One region of the Pantoea sp. X-Soil-ISGK-421 genome, then DNA from elsewhere that is predicted to be linked to it. Evidence: predicted binding sites of a transcription regulator. Region 1 holds the regulator's gene; each other region holds the start of a gene.
What was found. Region 1 encodes CRP, which controls carbon source genes, mostly activating them, when cyclic AMP is high. Its sites were predicted from a motif close to ATGTGANNNNNNTCACAT; they were not measured.
Positions count from the first base shown of each region.

Region 2: AC6I8K_RS13145 (YfcZ/YiiS family protein) is a predicted target of CRP. The motif match lies at 3,200-3,217, and genes of this name have one in related genera.
Region 3: yrbN (protein YrbN) is a predicted target of CRP. The motif match lies at 5,277-5,294, and genes of this name have one in related genera.

Region 1 covers NZ_AP035979.1:3,728,316-3,736,056, forward strand. Annotated here, with positions in the region: gene tauA (taurine ABC transporter substrate-binding protein) at 1-627, opposite strand, end outside; gene AC6I8K_RS17290 (LacI family DNA-binding transcriptional regulator) at 861-1,841, shown strand; gene AC6I8K_RS17295 (LysE family translocator) at 1,843-2,445, opposite strand; gene AC6I8K_RS17300 (hydrolase) at 2,506-3,522, shown strand; gene AC6I8K_RS17305 (YheU family protein) at 3,525-3,743, shown strand; gene AC6I8K_RS17310 (phosphoribulokinase) at 3,805-4,674, shown strand; gene AC6I8K_RS17315 (OsmC family protein) at 4,755-5,159, opposite strand; gene crp (cAMP-activated global transcriptional regulator CRP) at 5,464-6,096, shown strand; gene AC6I8K_RS17325 (YccS/YhfK family putative transporter) at 6,155-7,741, shown strand, end outside.
Region 2 covers NZ_AP035979.1:2,830,897-2,838,637, forward strand. Annotated here, with positions in the region: gene fadJ (fatty acid oxidation complex subunit alpha FadJ) at 1-1,333, opposite strand, end outside; gene fadI (acetyl-CoA C-acyltransferase FadI) at 1,333-2,643, opposite strand; gene AC6I8K_RS13145 (YfcZ/YiiS family protein) at 2,810-3,106, opposite strand; gene fadL (long-chain fatty acid transporter FadL) at 3,466-4,749, shown strand; gene mlaA (phospholipid-binding lipoprotein MlaA) at 4,800-5,567, opposite strand; gene ccmI (c-type cytochrome biogenesis protein CcmI) at 5,603-6,814, opposite strand; gene AC6I8K_RS13165 (cytochrome c-type biogenesis protein) at 6,814-7,269, opposite strand; gene AC6I8K_RS13170 (DsbE family thiol:disulfide interchange protein) at 7,266-7,741, opposite strand, start outside.
Region 3 covers NZ_AP035979.1:568,002-575,742, forward strand. Annotated here, with positions in the region: gene rbfA (30S ribosome-binding factor RbfA) at 1-388, shown strand, start outside; gene truB (tRNA pseudouridine(55) synthase TruB) at 388-1,332, shown strand; gene rpsO (30S ribosomal protein S15) at 1,465-1,734, shown strand; gene pnp (polyribonucleotide nucleotidyltransferase) at 2,044-4,182, shown strand; gene nlpI (lipoprotein NlpI) at 4,312-5,196, shown strand; gene yrbN (protein YrbN) at 5,301-5,357, shown strand; gene AC6I8K_RS02560 (DEAD/DEAH family ATP-dependent RNA helicase) at 5,374-7,299, shown strand; gene AC6I8K_RS02565 (SDR family NAD(P)-dependent oxidoreductase) at 7,367-7,741, opposite strand, start outside.

The sequences.
Region 1 (7,741 bases):
CCACACATCCAGCGTTGGCGCGCCCCACTTGCCGACCTGCGAAGAATCCGTCAGCACGTTGCCATCTTTCTCCAGCTCATTCACTGCCGGAGACCAGACGTAAGCACCGTCAATGTCACCGCGTTTCCAGGCGGCAATAATCGCTGGCGGCTGCAGGTTGACTAACGTGACTTGTGAAGGCTTGATGCCCCAATGCTTGAGCGCGGCGAGGAAGCTGTAATGCGTCGTCGAGATGAACGGTACGGCGATGCGCTTACCAATCAGGTCTTTAGGATCTTTGATGGTTTTCTTCACCACCAGCGCTTCGGAGTTACCGAGCTGTGAGGCCAGCAGGAAAGCTTCAATTGGCAGCTTTTGCGTGGCGGCGACCGCCAGCGGGCTTGAACCGATATTGCCAATCTGTACGTCGCCCGATGCCAGTGCGCGCAACACGCTGGCACCGCTATCAAATTTGCGCCAGTCGACGGTGGCACCGCTCTCTTTGGCGAAAGTATTATCCGCCTGCGCCACTTTGGCCGGTTCAGCCGACGTCTGGTATGCCACGGTAACGTTGACCGCTTGCGCCTGGAACGCCATCAGGGCCAGAGCCGCCGCGACCGCCGTTATTGTTTTTTTCATCGCCATCATCATTCACCCCAATGTGTTTTTGTCTGGGCAGTTTCTCCAGCGACAGTAATTTCATAAAGGAATTAAAAATTATCCCTAATGCCGATCTGTTCTTAGATCAACATCGGGCAAGGCTATGCAAAAAACACAAATGGAAAGAAGGTAGAAATCGATAAATATGTCACGCGCTCACATTACGTCTGTGATATTGATAGACTTCTCATTTTTCACCTTTCACTTGCGGTCCTAAATACATGTCGATTGAAAAAGTCGCGCACCTGGCTGGCGTGTCAAAAGCCACTGTTTCACGGGTTTTGAACCAAAATCCCGGCGTGCGCCCGGATACGCGTGCCAAAGTGCTGGCAGCCATCGACATCTGCGACTATCAGCCCAATTTGCTGGCGCGCCAGTTGCGCACCGCGCAAAGCCATATGTTGTTAGTGTTGATCCCCGACATTACCAATCCCTTCTGCTCGCGTGTGGTTCAAGGCATTGAGGCGGAAGCGGAAGCGCAGGGTTACCACATTCTGTTGTGCAACTCAGGATCACAGCTGCGACGCGAAGCGGCCTATATTGCGCTGCTCACCGGCAAGGTGGTGGATGGCGTGATCACCATGGACGCGGCCGGCTGTTTGCAGGAGCTGAAAGCGCTGATTGGCGATGCGCCTTGGGTGCAGTGCGCGGAATACGATCCATCGATCGAAGCGTCCAGCGTGACGATTGATAATAAAGAAGCGGCTTTCGAAACCGTGCGTTATCTGGCGGGGAAAGGCCGCCGCCGTATTGCACTCGTGAACTGCGATATGCGCTACCTCTACTCTCATCAGCGTGAAGAAGGTTATCGCGCGGCGTTGGAGCAGTTGGATCTTACGTGGGGAGGCGTGGCCTACGCCGAGAATATCACCTGCGAAGCGGGCAGCGCGGCATTACGTGAACTGCTGTCGCAGCCGGAACGTCCTGATGCCGTGTTTGCGGTCTCTGATGTATTGGCTGTCGGCGTCATCCACGCAGCGTTGGAAGCGGGGTTACGCGTACCAGAGGATTTAGCGGTGGTGGGATTTGATGGTATCAACTTTACCAGCAGCCTGAATCCGCCGCTGACGACCATTGAGCAGCCAATGAATCACATGGGGGCACGCAGCGTGCAATTGCTGCTGCAGCGCATCCGGCAGCCGAACTCACCGGTGGTGCAGGAAGTGTTGCCGTGGAAGCGCGTAGAACGCGCTTCCAGTTAACTCAGCGCCAAATCAGCAACACGCACGCGGCAGTGAGTAAACCCATCGCCAGATTGAAGATTTTCCACGCGCGTGGGCTGCGCAGCAGACGTCCAATCAGCGAGCCAAAGCCCATCCAAATCACGCCAGAGACCACGTTCACCAGCGCCATGCCGATGCTGATCGCCACCACCGAATGCAGATATTCGCTGCCTGCCAGGCTAAAGCTCGCCACCGCACCCAGCGCCATCAGCCAGGCTTTCGGGTTGATCAGCTGCAGCAAACCGCCTTGCCAGAACGGCATTTGCTTCACCGTAACCTCATCGGTTTCCAGCTTTTCATACTCGGCGGTGGCGATTTTCCACGCCAGCCACAGGAGATAAAGGCTACCGGCAATTTTCAGGATCAGATGCAGTGAAGGATAAAGCAGGATAAGACCGCCAATGCCAAATGCCACCATCAGCAACATGACTTGCATGCCGATCATGATACCAATGAGCAGCGGAAGGGTGCGCAGGAAGCCAAAATTAGCACCCGAGGCCGTAAGTAACATATTATTGGGCCCGGGCGTGATGGCCGCGACCCAGAGAAAACCTAACATTGATAAAAAAAGACTCAGTTCCATGTATATTCGGGTGCTCCTCACCCAGTAAAGCGAACAACCCATCGAAGCTATCAGCGACTTATGCATCAGACAAGCCTTTACCCAAGCTATTTTGATCGCCCCAGCGGCGAGCGCTTTAAACCACTGCGCGGATTCACTAACGCGCATCTGCAAACGCTGCTGCCGCGCATTCTACGTCGCCGCGTTACCTTACGTCCGCACTGGCAGCGTCTTGACCTGCCGGACGGCGATTTTGTTGATTTAGCGTGGAGTGAAGACCCGGCGCAGGCGCGTCATAAGCCGCGCATGGTGATGTTTCACGGTCTGGAAGGCAGCTTTCGCAGTCCCTACGCGCACGGCCTGATGCAGGCGTGTCAAGCGCGTGGCTGGCTGGCGGTGGTAATGCACTTCCGCGGCTGCAGCGGCGAACCGAACCGCTTAAAGCGCATCTATCACTCCGGTGAAACCGAAGACGCAACCTACTTTCTTAACTGGCTGCAGCGCGAATGGGGCACCGTGCCAACCGCCGCCGTCGGCGTATCCCTGGGCGGCAACATGCTCGCTTGCCTGCTGGGTCAGCAAGGTCACGATGTACCGATTGATGCGGCCATTGCCATCTCGGCGCCGCTGGCGCTCGAGCCATGCAGCACCAAACTGGATGTCGGCTTCTCGCGTTTCTATCAGCACTATTTGCTGACGCGGCTGAAGAAAAACGCCACGCGTAAATTACACGCCTGGCCCGGCACGTTGCCGGTCGATCTCGCCCAACTGCGCGCTTTTCGCCGCTTACGCGAATTTGATGATGCGATAACCGCACGTGCGCACGGTTTTATTGACGCGAACGACTATTATCAACGTGCCAGCGCGATGCCGCTGCTGACCGGCGTGCGTAAACCGCTGCTGATTATTCATGCGCAAGACGATCCCTTTATGACCGATGCGGTTATTCCGCAACCTGACCAGCTTTCAGCATCGATTCAGTATCAACTGACGCAGCAAGGCGGCCACGTTGGCTTTGTCGGCGGCACCTTGCTTAAACCGAAAATGTGGCTGGAACAGCGCGTACCCGATTGGCTCTCAACGTATCTGGATGTGTAATTGTGATTATTCCCTGGCAAGAACTCGAAGCGGACACGCTGGAAAACCTGATTGAAACCTTTGTGTTACGCGAAGGTACTGATTATGGCGAGCAGGAACGCAGTTTACTGCAAAAAGTTGCCGACGTGCGCCGCCAGCTGGAGCGTGGCGATGTGGTGCTGGTGTGGTCGGAACTGCATGAATCCATCAATATCATGCCAAAAGGTGAATTCCGCGGCTGATGCACCCCGCGGCAATTCGTGGTAACAATGCTCATCGCCGGACCTCACAGGGAGCTCTGTTATGTCAGCCAGGCATCCAATTATTGCCGTTACCGGTTCCAGCGGCGCCGGAACCACTACCACCAGCCTTGCCTTCCGTAAGATTTTCCAGCAGCTGAATTTGCATGCAGCGGAAGTAGAAGGCGACAGTTTCCATCGCTTCACGCGTCCGGAAATGGACATGGCGATCCGCAAGGCGCGCGATCTGGGTCGCCATATCAGTTACTTCGGCCCGGAAGCCAACGACTTCGGCTTGCTTGAGCAGACGTTCAGGCATTACGGCCAAACCGGTTTGGGCGAATCGCGTAAATATTTGCACACATACGACGAAGCCGTGCCGTGGAATCAGGTGCCGGGCACTTTCACCCCCTGGCAACCGCTGCCGGAGAACACTGATGTGCTGTTCTATGAAGGCTTGCACGGCGGCGTGGTCACGCAGCAGCAAAATGTCGCAGAGCATGTCGATTTGCTGGTTGGCGTAGTCCCGATTGTTAATCTTGAGTGGATTCAGAAGCTGGTGCGCGACACGGGCGAGCGCGGTCATTCGCGTGAGGCGGTGATGGATTCGGTGGTGCGTTCGATGGAGGATTACATCAACTTCATCACGCCACAGTTCTCACGCACCCACATTAACTTCCAGCGTGTGCCAACCGTTGATACGTCCAACCCATTTGCGGCACGCGAAATTCCGTCGCTCGACGAAAGTTTCGTAGTGATTCATTTCCGCGGTCTGGAAGGCATCGCGTTCCCCTATCTCCTGTCGATGATTCAGGGATCGTTTATCTCCCACATCAATACGCTGGTGGTGCCGGGCGGAAAAATGGGACTGGCGATGGAGCTGATTATGCTACCGCTGGTGCAGCGACTCATTGAAGGGAAGCGGATTGAGTGAGTGTCATTGGTCGCCATGAATGGCGACCCTACGAAATGAGAGCGTTTTGTAGGGTGCGCATTAATGCGCACCTGCCAGCATTAAAGCGCGATCACTTCGTAGCTATGCGTAATTTCCACGCCTTTGCCCAGCATGATCGCCACCGAGCAATATTTTTCCGCTGACAAATCAACAGCGCGTGAAACCGCCTTGTCGCTCAACGCTTTGCCGCTGACGATGAAGTGGAGATTGATGTGGGTAAAAATACGTGGCGCTTCTTCCCGACGTTCTGAAGTGAGTTTCACTTCGCAATCGGCGACATCGCTGCGCCCTTTTTGCAGGATCGACACCACATCAATAGCGCTACAACCGCCCGCCGCCATCAGCACCATCTCCATTGGACTTGGCGCTTTATCACCGGAATTACCGTCCATTAATACCTGATGGCCGGATGAGGATTCTCCGAGAAAGGTCAAACCTTCCACCCATTTCACTCGTGCCTGCATTATTCTTTCTCCTGAAGAGGCGGTTTTGCCGCCAGAGTACGCTTTCACCTGACAAACAGCAATCCAGAGTAATCCCCCTTCTGCTGAAGCGAGACAACACAAGACAGCTCGCTAAAGCTGTGCTACAAACAGTGCTGAAAATATTTTCGTCATTACAGACGAAGGCGGGAAGAATCAAAAGCGTAGCTTAAGAGTCCACCCGGAATAATTTTTCCTTTACTGGAAACGCTCGACGATTAAACCGCCTGACAGGGAAAAATGCCCCCTGTATTTTGGGCACGATTACAACAGAGGATAATAGCGAATGGTTCTCGGCAAACCGCAAACAGACCCTACACTCGAATGGTTCCTGTCCCATTGCCATATTCACAAATATCCATCCAAAAGCACGCTCATCCATCAGGGTGAGAAAGCGGAAACGCTGTACTACATCGTGAAAGGTTCCGTAGCGGTACTGATTAAAGATGAAGAAGGCAAAGAGATGATTCTCTCCTATCTCAATCAGGGAGATTTTATCGGCGAACTCGGTCTTTTCGAAGAAGGCCAGGAACGCAGTGCTTGGGTGCGTGCGAAGTCTGCCTGCGAAGTGGCTGAAATTTCATACAAAAAATTCCGTCAGCTGATTCAGGTAAACCCGGATATTTTAATGCGACTTTCGTCGCAAATGGCGCGTCGTCTGCAAGTGACATCTGAGAAAGTGGGCAACCTTGCCTTCCTCGATGTGACCGGACGTATCGCGCAAACGCTGCTAAATCTGGCCAAACAGCCAGATGCGATGACTCACCCGGACGGGATGCAAATCAAAATCACCCGTCAGGAGATTGGTCAGATCGTGGGCTGCTCACGCGAAACCGTGGGTCGTATCCTGAAAATGCTGGAAGATCAGAATCTGATCTCCGCACACGGTAAAACCATCGTCGTTTACGGCACCCGCTAATTTCTTCTCACCCACGGCGTGATGGCAACATCGCGCCGTTTCTATTTGCGATGAGCTGATGTGGCGCCGAATCATCTATCATCCTGAAGTTAACTATGCGCTGCGGCAAACGCTGGTGCTGTGCCTGCCTGTGGCTCTCGGCTGGCTGTTTGGCGATCTGCAAAAAGGTCTGCTGTTCTCGTTAGTGCCTGCCTGTTGCAATATGGCGGGGCTGGATACGCCGCACAAACGCTTCTTCAAACGCCTGATTGTAGGGGGTTCGCTGTTTGCCACCGGCAGTTTCCTGATGCAAATCCTCACCGCGTACCAAATTCCGCTGCCGCTGATTTTGCTGGCGCTGCCGCTGCTGATTGGCGTGACCGGTGAAATCGGCCCACTGCATGCGCGCCTGCTCCCCGCGACGTTAATCGCCGCCATCTTTACGCTCAGTTTAGTGGGACGCATGCCGATGTGGGTGCCGCCGCTGCTCTACATAGGCGGCACGCTGTGGTACGGCTTGTTCAACTGGTTCTGGTTCTGGCTGTGGAAAGAGCAGCCGATGCGCGAATCGCTTAGCCTGCTGTTCCGTGAGCTGGCCGATTATTGCGATGCCAAATACACCTTACTGACGCAGTTGACCGATCCGGAAAAAGCGCTGCCCCCCCTGCTGGCACGCCAGCAAAAGGCGGTCGATCTCATCACGACCTGCTACCAGCAAATGCACATGTTGTCGGCCAGCCGTGATAACAGCCACAAACGTCTGACACGCGCTTTTCAGGTGGCGCTGGATTTACAGGAACACATCTCGGTGAGTTTGCATCAGCCCGAAGAGGTGCAAAAGCTCGTGGAGGAGAGCCACGCCGAAGCGGTGATTCGCTGGAACGCCAAAATCATCTCAGCCCGGCTGCGCGTGCTGGCCGATGCGATCCTCTACCATCAATTACCCGATCGTTTTCACATGGAGAAACAGCTCGGCGCGCTGGAGAAAATTGCGCGCCAGCATCCGGATAATCCGGTCGGCAACTTCTGCCTGTATCACTTCAGTCGCATCGCCCGCGTGTTGCGCACGCAGAAGCCACTCTACACACGTGACCTGATGGCCGATCGCCAGCGCCGTTTGCCGCTGTTGCCGGCGTTGCGCAGTTATCTGTCGTTCAAATCTTCCGCGTTACGCACCGCCGCTCGTTTCGCCGTGATGCTGATGTTTGGCAGCGCGTTGGCGCTGTTCTTCAACATTCCCAAACCTTACTGGATTCTGATGACCATCATGTTCGTCAGCCAGAACGGCTACAGCGCGACACGCGTGCGTATTCAGCACCGTGCGCTGGGCACCTTTGCGGGTTTGCTGATCGCTGCCGCCTCGCTACAGCTGGCGGTGCCGGAATCGATCACGCTGCTGTTTATGCTGGGGATCACGCTGGCAAGTTATCTGATCACGCGGAAATATTATGGCTGGTCGATGATTGGCTTCACCGTCACCGCAGTGTATTCGCTGCAGCTGCTGTCACTTAACGGCGCGCAATTTTTACTGCCACGCATGATGGATACCCTGATGGGCTGTTTGATTGCCTTCGCCGGGATGATTTGGTTGTGGCCGCAGTGGCAAAGCGGGCTGCTGCGCAAGAACGCACACGATGCGCTGGAAGCGTATCAGGATGCCTTGCGA
Region 2 (7,741 bases), 900 kb from region 1:
GCAGCCCGATAATATTTTCCGGTCGCTGCGCGTTAGCGGCAATCTCCGCAATCGGCAGTGACGAGGTATTGGAGGCGAAAATGGTATGCGGCTGGCAATGGCTTTCGATTTCGTTGACCATCTGCTGCTTGAGCGCCAGATCCTCAAATACCGCTTCAATCACCAGATCGCGCTGACTAAACCCTTGATAATCGATGCCGCCGCTGATGCGCGCCATCTGTTGCTGACGTTCGGCCGCCTTTAGCTGGCGCCGCTTCACCTTGTTGCTCAGGAGATCCCAGCTGTATTGCAGCGCATGATTCACGCCGTTGAGATTGATGTCTTTAATGCGCACCGGCAAACCGGCTTTCAGCGCGGTGACGCTGGCGATGCCGCCACCCATCAACCCGCCGCCGAGCACGCCAATCTGCTTCAGCGCTTGCGGCTCAACACTGGCCATCGCCTCTTTCTTTAAAGCGGTTGAGGCGAAGAACAGGCTGCGCAACGCCGCCGATTCTGGTGTCATCGCCAATTGGCCAAAGGCGCGCGCTTCCGCTTCGTGCCCGGCGCTGCTGCCCTGCTCCAGACCCATGCGCACCACGTCAAGAATACGCTCGGCCGCAGGATAGTTACCCTGGGTTTTGCTGTGGGTTTGACGCCGCGCCAGCGAAAACAGCACCTGACGCGCAATCGGCCCCTGCAGTAAACGATCGCGGCGCGATAGCTCCCGGCGTGCGCCTTTTCCTTTATGTACACGTGCTATCGCCGTTTCCAGCAGAATCGATTGCGGCACCGCGTCATCCACAATCCCGAGCTTGAGCGCCTGCTTAGCACGCAGCTGTTTACCGGTGAGGATCAGCGGCAGCGCCTGCTGCACGCCAATCAGGCGCGGCAACCGTTGCGTACCGCCGGACCCCGGCAGCAGACCGAGTTGTACCTCCGGCAAACCGAGACGCGTTTTGTCATCCAACGAACAGATGCGAGCATCACAGGCCAGCGCCAGTTCCAGACCGCCGCCAAGACAGGCACCGTGAATCGCTGCCACGACAGGAAACGGCAGCGCAGCAATCATCGCCATCACCTCTTGTCCCTGTTTTGCCAGCGCCTCCGCTTCTTGCGCCGTTTTGCAGTTGGCGATCATGCTGATATCTGCTCCGGCAACAAAGTTGTCCGGTTTACCGGAGATCAACACTAATCCGACCAAATCCTTATGGCTGCGCGCTTGATCCAGCACCGCTTTAATCTGCGGCACAAACTCGGCCTTCAACGTGTTCATCTTCTCGCCCGGTACGTCGAGGGTGATCACACCAACATGGTCGAGACGCATATGTAAATGAAAGGCAGATTCGCTCATTATTCGGCCTCCAGAACCATTGCCGTGCCCAGGCCTCCCGCCGCGCAGGCGGTGACCAATCCTAAACCGCCGCCGCGCCGCCGCAGTTCCTGCAACGTTTGCGTGATCATGCGTGCGCCGGTGGCGGCAAACGGATGTCCATAAGCAATCGATCCGCCGAGCACGTTAAAGCGTTCTTCATTGACTTCGCCCAGCGCATGAGGACGATTTAACACCTCGCGCGCAAAACGTTCATCGCGGAACATTTTTAAGTTCGCTAAGGTCTGTGCGGCAAAGGCTTCATGCATATCAATCAGCGTCAGATCGTTAAGCGTGATGCCGGCGCGATCCAGTGCCAGCGGCGAGGCGTAAGCGGGACCCAACAGCATGTCCTGCCAGACATCAATCGCGGTAAAAGCGTAGCTACGCAGATAGCCCAAAGGTTGAATGCCAAGCTCACGCGCGCGCCCTTCGCGCATCAGGATCACTGCCGCGGCGCCATCGGTCAGCGGCGTGCTGTTGGCGGCGGTCACTGAACCGTGGCGGCGATCAAATGCCGGACGCAGTTTAGCGTAATCGGCAGCGCTGGCGTTGAAGCGGATATTGTTGTCCTGCTCGATAGGTGCTTTCCACGGCGGGACAAACGCTGGCATGACTTCCTGCGTTAGTACGCCCGACTGCCAGGCGCGCGCAGCATGCTGGTGCGAACGCAGCGCTAACCCGTCTTGCTGCTCACGTGTGATGCCGTGACTTTTCGCCATCTGCTCGGCGGTATCGCCCATGCGCAACCCGGTGGAATACTCCGCGACTGCCGGTGGCACCGGCATCAGATCGCGGGGGCGTAAACGACGCAGGATGCTGAGTTTTTGGCTGAAGCTGCGGGCTTTATTCAGATCCACCAGCGCACGCGCCAGGGTTTTACTGACGCCAATCGGCAGCACTGACGATGAGTCCGCGCCGCCCGCAATACCGGCATCAATGGTGCCTGCCATCAGGCTTTCCGCCACGTTTGCCACCGCCTGAAAGCTGGTGGCGCAGGCGCGACTCACGCTGTACGCATCGGTATGCACGCTTAGTCCGCTGCTCAGGACAATTTCACGCGCAATGTTGGGCGCTTCCGGCATCTGTACCACCTGACCAAACACCAGTTGGTCGATGACGTCGACCGGTAATTCGCTGCGCGCCATCAGTTCGCTGATCACCATGCGGCCCAACTCCAGTGCGGGAATGCCGTGAAAATCGGTCGCTTGACGGGCAAAAGGGGTTCGTAATCCGTGGGTTATGGCGATACGTTCGCCCTGACGCGTCAGCAGCGGCTGCGCTTTGCTCATTGCAATCACCTGTAATTTTCGACCGGGGCATCATTGCCAAACAGGTCTGACCTGATCATCAGTGTTAACTAAGTGTTGCTAAGTAGCCAATAACCAGAGGAAAAAAGTGCGAGGGAATACACGAAAAAGAGTTAACGCTGCCGAAGGGAGTTCGGCAGCGGCGGGATTAACGTAAGCCGAGCTGGAAAATCAGGGTTTCAGCCTGGCAGGCAAAGGTGAAGTCGATAGTCAGGCGCACAGCGTCGCCTTCATTGGCAAAATCCGCGCGAATTTCGCAAGGATCGGATTCCACCTGACGCGCGCGTTCAGTCAAATGCGCCAGCATCGCATCCGCCGCATGACGATCGGCAAATACACCAGACCAGCTTGCGGTGCAATCGGTGTTATCCATAACGGTACCCACATCTACACAGCAACAGGCCGCCGTTTCGTTAGCACTACACTTTTTAATGGCATCAGTCATGGTTTTCTCCTGACGATAAATTCAACATGATCGGATCATTTTCTGCCGCAAAGTGTACGCCTGCTGCGTTTTCACATCCACGATCACGCCGCTAAGTGACGAATATCACACTAAAAATTGATCCAGAACAAAATTGAAAGCGCTGTCGTCAGTGAACCGCTAAGATTTTGTTAAGCAGATCTGATTTTATCAATCAAATTGGAAATATCTCAAAAACATTATTGCAACAAATACACAGGTCGGACCTATACTCGTCGCACTGGTCTGATATGTGGTTTTGCCATCAGTCCCTACAATTCGCCGCTCTTTGTTACGCGACGTAACAACGTTAAATAATAAATCTAGATGAGGTTGTGGTCATGAACCATAAAAACCTGTTTGCAAAGTCAGCTGTGGCAGCTGCAGTAACGCTCGTCTGTTCTCATGTTTACGCCGCGGGCTTTCAACTTAATGAATTCTCAGCAATTGGTTTAGGTCGTGCTTATTCCGGTGAGGGTGCGATGGGTGATACCGCCGCCTCTGCCAGCCGCAACCCGGCAACCATGGCGTTAATGGATCGCCCCTCTTTCTCCATCGGCGCGGTGTATATTGATCCTGAAGTGGATATCAGCGGTCAGAGCCCATCTGGTCGCAGCCTTGATTCAAAAAATATTGCCCCAAACCAGTGGATTCCCAATATCCACTATGTACAGCCGATTAACGATCAATGGTGGATTGGCGCTTCAGCCACCTCGAATTATGGTCTGGCAACCGAATTTAATGATGGTTATACCGCGGGCGGTTACGGCGGCAAAACCGACCTGATGACCGGTAATTTTAATGTCAGCACGGCTTATCGACTGAATGAACACTTCAGTTTCGGTATCGGATTTGATGCGGTCTACGCCAAAGCGAAAATTGAGCGTTATGCCGGTGAAGCAGGTGCAGTAGCTGGATTACCCGCCGATACCCAGATTGCGCATTTAAAAGGTGATGAGTGGAGCTACGGCTGGAACGCCGGCATCCTGTACGAAGTGGATAAAGACAACCGCTTTGGCTTTACCTACCGTTCAGAAGTCAAAGTGGACTTTGACGGTGACTATAAGAGCAACATCCCCACCGCCTTCAATGGTACGCCGCAGGCACTTGCTTTAGGTCTGCCTTACGGCACAAGCGGCACCACTATCCCGGGTTCTCTGACCTTAAATCTGCCTGAGATGTGGGAAGTTTCCGGTTGGCATAAAGTAGCGCCGCAATGGGCCGTGCACTATAGCCTGGCGTACACCAGCTGGAGTCAGTTCCAGGAACTTAAAGCCACCGGCAGCAATGGCCAGACGCTGTTCTACAAGGATGAAGGCTTCCACGATGCCTATCGAATTGCGTTGGGTACTACGTACTTCTATGACGATAACTGGACCTTCCGCAGCGGTATCGCCTTTGATGACAGCCCGGTTCCGGCCGATAAGCGCTCTATCTCCATCCCGGATCAGGATCGCCTGTGGTTGAGCGCCGGTGCGTCATACGCGTTTAATGAAGATGCATCTGTAGACGTGGGTGTTTCTTACATGCATGGCCAAAAAGTTACCGTCAAAGAAGGCCCCTATACCTTTAACTCAGAAGGTAAAGCCTGGCTGTACGGCGCGAACTTCAACTATAAGTTCTGATGTCTTGCCAGACGTGAAAAAAACGGCGACTGTTATGTCGCCGTTTTCTTTTATTGGGAATCGATATCCTTGAGATCATCCTGAATCGCACTGGCATTCGGATTATCTTCCGGCTTCAGCTTACCGCCGTTGGCGATAAAGTCATGCCGCTGGAAGTAGGCATTACGAATAAAGGCGTAAGGATCTTGCTGCTGGCGCAGGATGGCATCGGAATCCAGCAATTGCGCACGCGTTTCAATACCTTCCAGCGTCCATTTACCCACCGAGATCGGCCAGCTCAACCAGCTGAGAACCGGATAGAGGGTATCGACGAAATCACCGCCATCTTCACGAACAGTGAAACTACCGTAAGCCGGTAATTCAACATACGGGCCGTAACCGACGCCGTAACGTCCCAGCGTGCTACCAAAACGATGCGGCACTTCACGCGCCAGCTCCGGATTGGCTTTGCCCGCCACGTCGATAAAACCACCCAGCCCTAGCACGGTGTTCAGGAAGAAGCGGGTGAAGTGGACGCCGGCCTGGCGAGGTTCACCCACCAGGATGGCGTTGACCATGCTGGCAGGCTCTTCAAGGTTACCGAGCACATTGCTGATACCGCTGCGTGCCGGCACCGGCACATAATCACGCCAGGCTACCGCCACCGGGCGCAGAACATACGGATCCAACACGTTATAGTTGAAGTTAAACATCGTGCGGTTAAAGCCTTCCAGCGGATCGCTGCGCTGCGCAGGTTCCGTATTGTCGGCCGGTTTTGAGCTGGCGCAACCCACCAACAGTAAACTGGCTAACGCCAAACCGGTCAGGCGGTTATTCATTCTTCTCTCCCTGTGCGGAACAGTAAGGTATCGCTTCAGGGCTGCTGTTGATTAATTTCCACAGCCAGCTGCTGATGACCATTCCAGGGTGTGACCGCGCTTAAACCAAACCAGTCGCCAGACTGAGGATTGGCACTGCCGTCGCGCGAAATGCGCACCCTGACCTGCACCTGATGCTGCGCCGAAAGCAGGCGATCGGGCATCATGGCATTGCTGTCATCCAGCGTAAGCGATAACGGGAAGTGGCTCAGCGGTAAACGCTTCACAGCCACAGGCACCGGTGAAACACCGTCAGACACAGAAATATACAACAGTCCGCCTTGCGGTAACATTTTTTCTGCCTGTGGCGTCAAACTCACCGTCAATGCCAGGTTGCTATTTTGCTGTCCCGCGGCGGTTTTCGCTTGTTCAATACTGCGTTCGATCATGGTGATGCGGCGATCGCCTGCCGGTAACAGTTTCAACATCACCTGCCAGGCACCCATTGCTTCATTGTACTGCTGCTGTTCGAAAGCATTAAACGCCAGCAGACTCAGCGTGCGCACATCGCTGTGATCGCGTTTGAGCAGCTCTTTCAGCAATACGTTGGCCTGACGATTATCCTGCGGATCGCTGGAGCGCGTTAGCACCTCGGCGTAATCCTGCTGCAGTTCGATATTGTCTGGCGCCAGCTGCAGCGCATGTTCAAACGCCTGGCTGGCATCGGTGGCGTTATTCAGCACCATGCCTAAGCGGCCCAGCATCGCCCAATCGTTGAGGTTAGTAGCGTCGTTCTGCAGCGAGTTACGCAGACCAAGCTGCAGACGCGCCAGCTCTTCCATGGTCAGCGGTTGAGCTTTGGGATCCATCACGCGCGCACGTAACGCAGGATATTCCTGCTTTACGCTGACAAATGCGGTCTGCTGCGCGAGTCCGCCGGTTTTCAGATACATGCCAACCGACACCACCACCAACACAATTACGCCTGGCAGTAATACCCAGCGGCTGCTGCGATGAAGGGTAGCGGCATCCTGCTGCGGCACATCGGTTAACAGCGTTTGTTGCAGCTCGCGCACCATTTCCGGGCGTTCAGCCACTACGCCCTCTTCTTCATCACGTTCCAGCTCGCGCAGGCGTTGCTGGTAGAAATGGGTGTTGAGACGATCGCGATCGCCACTGCTGGCCTCGCGCTGACGCCAGCCGGCACGCAGAAACAGCGCGATGGCCGCCAGCAGTAAAATAATCAGGGTAATCCAGAATCCAGTCATTACGGCTTCCCGTCACGCTTGAGTAACGCCGCAAGGCGCTGTTGTTCACTATCGTCCAGTTCGCTACGCGCTCTACCGCGACGATTGCGCAGAATAATGATCAGCGCCCCCAGCACCACAAATAGCGCTGGCCCTACCCACAAAATCAGCGTGGAAGGGGTTACCGGCGGCTCATAGGTCACAAAGTTGCCATAACGCGCCACCATGTAATCGATGATTTGCTGACGATTTTCACCCTGCTTCATCAACTCGTAGACTTTGAGACGCATGTCTGCGGCGATCATCGCATTGGAATCGGCAATGCTGTTGTTCTGGCATTTTGGGCAACGCAGCGATGCTGTGAGATCGCGGTATTGCTCTTCCTGCTGCACCGAATCGAACTGATAGGTATCAATCGCCGCCCACAGGCTGGTGCTGAGCAGAATGCCCGCAAAGAGGAGAAGCAGCCGTTTCATACGCCCGCCTCCTTGTTGTATTTATCCCACAGCGGTTTCACTTCTTCGCGCCAGACGCGATCGTTCATGTCGCCAGCGTGGCGATAGCGAATAATGCCTTTGCCATCGATCAGGAAGGTTTCCGGGGCGCCGTAAACGCCGAGATCCAGACCGAGCATGCCGTTACCGTCATACAGGCTGAGCGCATATGGATTGCCCAGCGTGTTCAGCCAGGTCACGGCTTTGTTGCGATCGTCTTTATAATTCAGGCCAACCACACGAATGCCTTTTTCCGCCAGCGTGTTGAGATATTGATGCTCAGCGCGGCAGGTCGGGCACCATGTTGCCCAGACATTCAGCAGAATCGGCTTGCCGTCGGTCAGAACATGTTGATCGTAAATTTTGCCCGGCTGATCGAGCGCTTCAAGTTTAAACACCGGCACCGGCTTGCCGATCAGCGCCGACTCAAGACGCGTCGGATCATCGCCGTTGG
Region 3 (7,741 bases), 3.2 Mb from region 1:
CCAACAGCGCGTTTCTCAGGAGTTGCAGAAAGAGATTGCGATCATCCTGCAGCGCGAAATCAAAGATCCTCGTCTGGGTATGATGGTGACAGTTTCGGGCGTAGAAGTGTCCCGCGATCTCGCCTATGCCAAGGTGTTTGTGACCTTTTTGAATGACAAAGATGAAGAAGCGGTGCAAAACGGCCTGAAGGCACTGAAAGAAGCGTCTGGTTATATCCGCACGCTGGTAGGCAAAGCGATGCGTTTGCGTATCGTGCCGGAGCTGACCTTCTTTTACGACAACTCGCTGATTGAAGGTATGCGTATGTCGAACCTCGTCAGCAACGTCATTAAGAGCGATGTTGAGCGTCGTGGCGAGAGCCCGGCGGAAGATGACAAGGAGGACTAATGAGTCGTCCTCGTCGTCGCGGTCGCGACGTCCACGGCGTGTTTCTGCTGGATAAGCATCAAGGCGCATCCTCCAATGATGTGCTGCAGAAAGTAAAACGTCTGTTCAATGCGAACAAAGCGGGCCACACCGGCGCCCTCGATCCTCTGGCGACCGGCATGCTGCCGGTATGCCTCGGTGAAGCCACCAAGTTTTCACAGTATCTGCTCGATTCTGACAAACGTTATCGCGTCATTGCTCGCTTAGGCGAACGTACCGATACTTCAGATGCCGATGGCAATATTGTTGAGACGCGTGCGATTACTTTCGATCAGGCGGCACTGGATGCGGCGCTGGACTATTTTCGTGGCGATACCCTGCAGGTGCCGACCATGTTCTCCGCGCTGAAATATCAGGGACGCAAGCTGTATGAGTACGCGCGTGAAGGCGTTACCGTGCCGCGTGAAGCACGCCCGATTAAAGTATTCGAGCTGCAGTTTATTCGCTGGGAAGGTGATGAGCTGGAGCTGGAGATTCACGTCTCTAAAGGCACTTACATCCGAACTATCATTGACGATCTCGGTGAGCGATTGGGCTGTGGTGCGCACGTCATTATGCTGCGTCGTCTGCAGGTTGCCCGTTATCCAATTGAAAGAATGGTGACGCTGGAGCAGCTGCAGGAAGTCGCGGCCACCGTCAACATGGCGGAAACACCGGATTATAGTGCGCTCGATGCGTTATTGTTGCCGATGGATAGCCCGGCAGAAGAGTTCCCGATTGTGAATTTGCTACCCGCGGTGGCGGCTTATTTCAAACAGGGGATGCCGGTTCAGGTTGCGGATGCGCCGGAGCAGGGATTGGTGCGCGTGACCGAAGGTAATGCGCACAAATTTATTGGTATGGCCGAAATTGCCGACGATGGTCGCGTGGCGCCGCGTCGTCTGGTGGTAGAATTTCCCGCGTAATCAAGCTTCTTGAATTTGACCTAACGGCGCATTTGCGTTGCTATCAGGCGAAGAGTAGAATGGCGCGGCTTTAAAGCGGGCTGCTGAATTAGAGATCGGCACCCATACATTCATTTTTTACTGGAGTTTATTATGTCTCTAAGCGTAGAAGCTAAAGCAGAGATCGTTGCTAAATACGGTCGTGGTACCAATGACAGCGGTTCAACTGAAGTTCAGGTTGCTCTGCTGACTGCTCAGATTAACCACCTGCAGGGTCACTTCTCTGAGCACAAAAAAGATCACCACAGCCGTCGCGGTCTGCTGCGTATGGTATCTCAGCGTCGTAAGCTGCTGGACTACCTGAAGCGTAAAGACGTTGCTCGCTATACCGGTCTGATCGAAAGCCTGGGTCTGCGTCGCTAAGTCTGAAGAATCTGATCAAGGATGTAGCGCATGCACTATGCAAAAAAACGCATCTGACGATCAGATTTGTGCGAGTTTCGCGAAAAGGGGGCCTTTATGGCCCCTTTTTTCGAGCAATCCGCAGCAATCCGGACCAAACTCATGTATTGTTGCAGAGAGTGATCTTTGCTTGCAGAGGTTCGCGCGGCTAATGAGAGGCTTTACCGCATGGGCGGTTAAGGTTGTCATTAGTCGCGAGGATGCAACTAAAGATCGGTAATCCCCGGCGCGCCAGAATGGGCTGCGCCCCTGAATTTAAGGACTTAAATTTTGCTGAACCCGATCGTACGCAAATTCCAATATGGTCAGCATACCGTCACGCTGGAAACCGGCATGATGGCGCGCCAGGCTACTGCTGCAGTTATGGTAAGCATGGATGACACTGCTGTATTCGTTACCGTTGTTGGCCAGAAAAAAACCAAACCAGGTCAGGATTTCTTCCCGCTGACGGTTAACTATCAGGAGCGTACTTACGCTGCTGGTCGTATCCCGGGTAGCTTCTTCCGTCGTGAAGGCCGTCCAAGCGAAGGCGAAACCCTGATCTCACGTCTGATTGACCGTCCAGTTCGTCCACTGTTCCCGGAAGGCTTCATTAACGAAGTTCAGGTGATTGCGACCGTGGTTTCTGTTAACCCACAGGTTAACCCAGATATCGTTGCAATGATTGGTGCTTCAGCTGCTCTGGCACTGTCTGGTCTGCCGTTCAATGGCCCAATCGGCGCTGCGCGTGTGGGTTATATCAACGATCAGTACGTGCTGAACCCAACTGCCGATGAAATCAACGAATCCCGTCTGAACCTGGTTGTTGCCGGTACCCAGAACGCGGTTCTGATGGTGGAATCTGAAGCTGACATCCTGACTGAAGAGCAGATGCTGGGCGCCGTGGTTTATGGCCACGACCAGCAGCAGATCGTTATCGAAAATATCAATGCGCTGGTTGCCGAAGCCGGTAAACCACGTTGGGATTGGCAGCCACTGCCAACTAACGATGCGTTGATCGCACGCGTTACTGCATTGGCAGAAGCGGGCATCAGCGATGCCTATCGCATTACTGATAAGCAAGAGCGTTACACTCAGGTTGGTGCTGTAAAAGACGCGACCATCGCTGCTCTGCAGGCTGAAGATGAGACGCTGGATGCTGGTGATATCGCTGACATCGTTCATGACCTTGAGAAGAGCGTTGTTCGTAGCCGTATTATCCGTGGCGAACCGCGTATCGATGGCCGTGAGAAAGATATGATTCGTGGCCTGGACGTGCGCACTGGCGTACTGCCACGCACGCACGGTTCTTCACTGTTTACCCGTGGTGAGACGCAGGCGCTGGTTACCGCAACTCTGGGTACCGCACGTGATGCGCAGAATCTGGATGAGTTGATGGGCGAGCGTACTGATAGCTTCCTGTTCCACTACAACTTCCCTCCGTACTGTGTAGGCGAAACCGGTATGGTTGGCTCACCAAAGCGTCGTGAGATTGGCCATGGTCGTCTGGCGAAGCGTGGCGTGCTGGCAGTGATGCCTAAGCAAGCTGATTTCCCATACACCGTTCGTGTGGTTTCAGAAATCACCGAATCTAACGGTTCTTCTTCAATGGCTTCCGTATGTGGTGCTTCTCTGGCACTGATGGACGCTGGCGTACCGATCAAAGCAGCCGTTGCCGGTATTGCGATGGGTCTGGTTAAAGAAGCTGACAACTTTGTGGTTCTGTCTGACATCCTCGGTGACGAAGATCACCTCGGCGATATGGACTTCAAAGTAGCTGGTAGCCGCGACGGTATCACTGCGCTGCAGATGGATATCAAAATCGAAGGCATCACCCGCGAAATCATGCAGGTTGCTCTGAATCAAGCGAAAGGTGCGCGTCTGCACATCCTGAGCGTGATGGAACAAGCAATCAGCACGCCGCGTCAGGAAATTTCTGAGTTCGCGCCGCGTATCTACACCATTAAAATCAGTTCAGACAAGATCAAAGATGTCATCGGTAAAGGCGGCTCGGTAATCCGTGCACTGACTGAAGAAACCGGCACCACCATCGAAATCGAAGATGACGGCACCGTGAAGATCGCTGCAACTGATAGCCTGAAAGCTAAAGAAGCCATTCGTCGTATCGAAGAGATCACTGCTGAGATCGAAGTTGGCCGCGTTTACTCGGGTAAAGTGACACGTATCGTTGATTTCGGTGCCTTCGTGGCAATCGGCGGCGGTAAAGAAGGTTTAGTTCACATCTCTCAGATCGCAGACAAGCGCGTAGAGAAAGTGACCGACTATCTGCAGATGGGCCAGGAAGTTCCAGTGAAAGTTATGGAAGTGGACCGTCAGGGCCGTGTACGCCTGAGCATCAAAGAAGCGACAGAGCAGAAACCAGCGGAAGAAGTTGCTACCGCTGTATCTGATGCATCTGACGCCGAGTAAGCGTTTACCGATTAACCACTCCCTGCCTGGCGGGGAGTGGTGTTTAGATCATCGCGAGGGCGGGAATCCTTGTGCACAGCAGGAGGATGACAGGATGGTCGTCCCAATGTTTGTATTCGGGAGTGGGAAATGAAGCCTTTTTTGCGCTGGTGTTTTGTTGCGACAGCTATCACGCTGGCAGGATGCAGCAACTCCAATTGGCGTAAGAACGAAGTTCTGGCAGTACCTTTGCAGCCCACACTGCAGCAAGAGGTGATCCTGGCGCGAATGGAACAAATTCTTGCCAGTCGTGCCCTGACCGATGATGAACGCGCACAGCTATTATATGAGCGCGGAGTGTTGTATGATAGTTTGGGTCTGAGGGCATTAGCGCGGAACGATTTTTCGCAAGCGCTGTCTATAAGACCAGATATGCCAGAGGTATTTAACTATCTTGGTATATACTTAACGCAGGCAGGCAATTTTGATGCTGCCTATGAAGCGTTTGATTCTGTACTTGAGCTTGATCCAACTTACAACTATGCGCATTTAAACCGTGGTATCGCCCTCTATTACGGCGGTCGATACAAGTTAGCGCAAGATGATCTGCTGGCGTTTTATCAAGACGATCCTAACGATCCTTTCCGCAGCCTTTGGCTCTATCTCGTTGAAAGCGATATGGATGCCGACAAGGCAAAAGTTACGCTGAGACAGCGTCATGACAAAGCGGTCCGGGACCAATGGGGATGGAATATTGTCGAGTTCTACCTTGGCGACATCAGTGAAAAAACATTGATGGAACGTCTCAGGGCGGACGCAACGGATAACACCTCGCTCGCTGAACATCTCAGTGAAACCAACTTCTATTTAGGTAAGTACTACCTAAGTCTGGGGGAGAAGGACGACGCGAAAGCGTTGTTCAAACTGGCGGTGGCTAACAACGTAAATAACTTTGTTGAGCACCGATACGCATTGTTGGAACTGGCGCAACTCGGCCAGACACAAGACGATTTATCAGAATCTGACCAGCAATAGCTGACGAACTTTTATTGCCTGAATATCTGTAAAGTCATCATCTTCAGAGATGAGGGCTTTTCTGTTCGTCAAAACTTCTAATTTGAGCCGGTTCACACTTTTTGATGAAAATGACTGAAAGTTTTCACGACGAGTTATGTAGACTGGCCGCCGCAATCTAAGAGGCACGTGTACTACATGACTGATATCCAAACCACTACTGAAATTCAAACCACTTTTGCTGACCTTGGCCTGAACGCCGACATCCTCGAATCACTGAACGGTATGGGCTACGTAAAGCCTTCTCCAATCCAGGCTGAGTGTATTCCTCACCTGCTGGCTGGCCGTGATGTGTTGGGTATGGCGCAGACCGGTAGTGGTAAAACCGCGGCATTCTCATTGCCGCTGCTTAACAACATTGATCCTACTGTTAAAGCACCGCAAATTTTGGTGCTGGCACCTACCCGCGAATTGGCGGTACAGGTTGCTGAAGCCGTCACTGAATTCTCTAAACACATGCGTGGCATTAACGTTGTAGCCCTGTATGGCGGCCAACGTTATGACGTGCAGCTGCGCGCACTGCGTCAGGGACCACAAGTTGTTGTAGGTACGCCAGGTCGTTTACTGGATCACCTGAAGCGTGGCACGTTAGATCTGTCTAACCTGCGTGGTCTGGTGCTGGACGAAGCTGATGAAATGCTGCGTATGGGCTTCATCGAAGACGTTGAAACCATTATGGCGCAGATTCCAGACGGTCATCAGACCGCGCTGTTCTCCGCAACCATGCCAGAAGCGATTCGTCGCATTACCAAGCGTTTCATGAAAGATCCACAGGAAGTGCGCATTCAGTCAAGCATGACTACGCGCCCAGACATTTCTCAGTCTTACTGGACCGCTTACGGCCGTAAAACTGACGCGCTGGTTCGCTTCCTGGAAGCTGAAGATTTCGATGCAGCCATCATCTTCGTGCGCACCAAAAATGCCACGCTGGAAGTGGCCGAAGCGCTGGAGCGCAGCGGTTATAACAGCGCAGCATTGAACGGCGACATGAACCAGGCACTGCGTGAGCAGACGCTGGAGCGTTTAAAAGATGGTCGTCTTGACATCCTGATCGCTACCGACGTTGCAGCACGTGGTCTGGACGTTGAGCGTATCAGCCTGGTGGTAAACTTTGATATCCCAATGGATGCTGAGTCTTACGTTCACCGTATCGGTCGTACCGGCCGTGCTGGTCGTGCTGGTCGTGCGTTGCTGTTCGTTGAGAACCGCGAGCGTCGTCTGCTGCGCAACATCGAACGTACCATGAAGCTGACCATTCCAGAAGTTGAGCTGCCGAACGCAGAACTGCTGGGTGAGCGTCGTCTGGCTAAGTTCGCAGCGAAAGTACAGCAGCAGCTGGAAAGCAGCGATCTGGACCAATATCGCGCACTGCTGAGCAAAATGCAGCCGGGCGAAGATCTGGATATCGAAACTCTGGCCGCAGCACTGCTGAAAATGGCTCAGGGCGAACGTCCACTGATTCTGCCACCAGAAGCACCGCGTCCAGCGCGTCGTGAATTCAGCGATCGTCCTGACCGTGGTGAGCGCCGCGATTCACGTGATTCTCGCGGTCCACGCGAAAGTCGTGAGAGCCGCGATGGCGATCGTCCACGTCGTGAACGTCGTGACGTTGGCGAAATGCAGCTGTACCGCATTGAAGTGGGCCGTGATGATGGTGTTGAAGTTCGTCACATTGTTGGCGCGATCGCTAACGAAGGCGACATCAGCAGCCGTTACATTGGTAACATCAAGCTGTTTGGTACCCACTCAACCATCGAGCTGCCGAAAGGCATGCCGGGCGAAGTGCTGCAGCACTTCACGCGTACGCGTATTCTGAACAAGCCGATGAATATGCAGCTGATGGGTGATGCGCCGGTACACGAGCGTAGCGAACGTCGTCCTGCTGGCGGCGGTGAGCGTCGTGGTAGCGGTGCTCCGCGTGATGGTGCACCACGTGGCGAAGGCGCTCCACGTCGTTTCACCGAACGTCGTGAAGGTGGCCGTGAAGGCGGACGCTTCAGCCGTGACGGTGGTCGTGGTCCGCGTCCAGATGGCGCTGCTGCACCACGTCGTCGTGACGCATAAGCGATAAACGCTGAAAGTAAAAAGGGACGCTCATGCGTCCCTTTTTTATGCCTGTGGAAAATTAATTTTACACGCCACCGGCAATCAGCACGCGTTCACCGGTCACGTATGCTGACTCTTCTGACGCCAGAAACAGCGCGACTTGTGCTACATCTTCCGGCAAACCAAAACGTCCCAGCGGCGTTGCCGCAATCAACTGTGCTTTCAACTCCGGATGCATCTTCTTCGCTGCCAGCAAACCCTCGGTCAAGATAATGCCGGGTGCTAACGCATTAACGCGAATATTGCGCGGTCCCCACTCCCGAGCAAGGCCTTGCGTCAGCGTATCAATTGCACCTTTGGTTGCTGCCCAAAGCACCGAACCTGGCGTACTTCGTTGGCTATTCAGGGCGCTCAGGTTGATGATGGAACCGCCGCGAACGGGGAAATGTTTAGCCGCCTG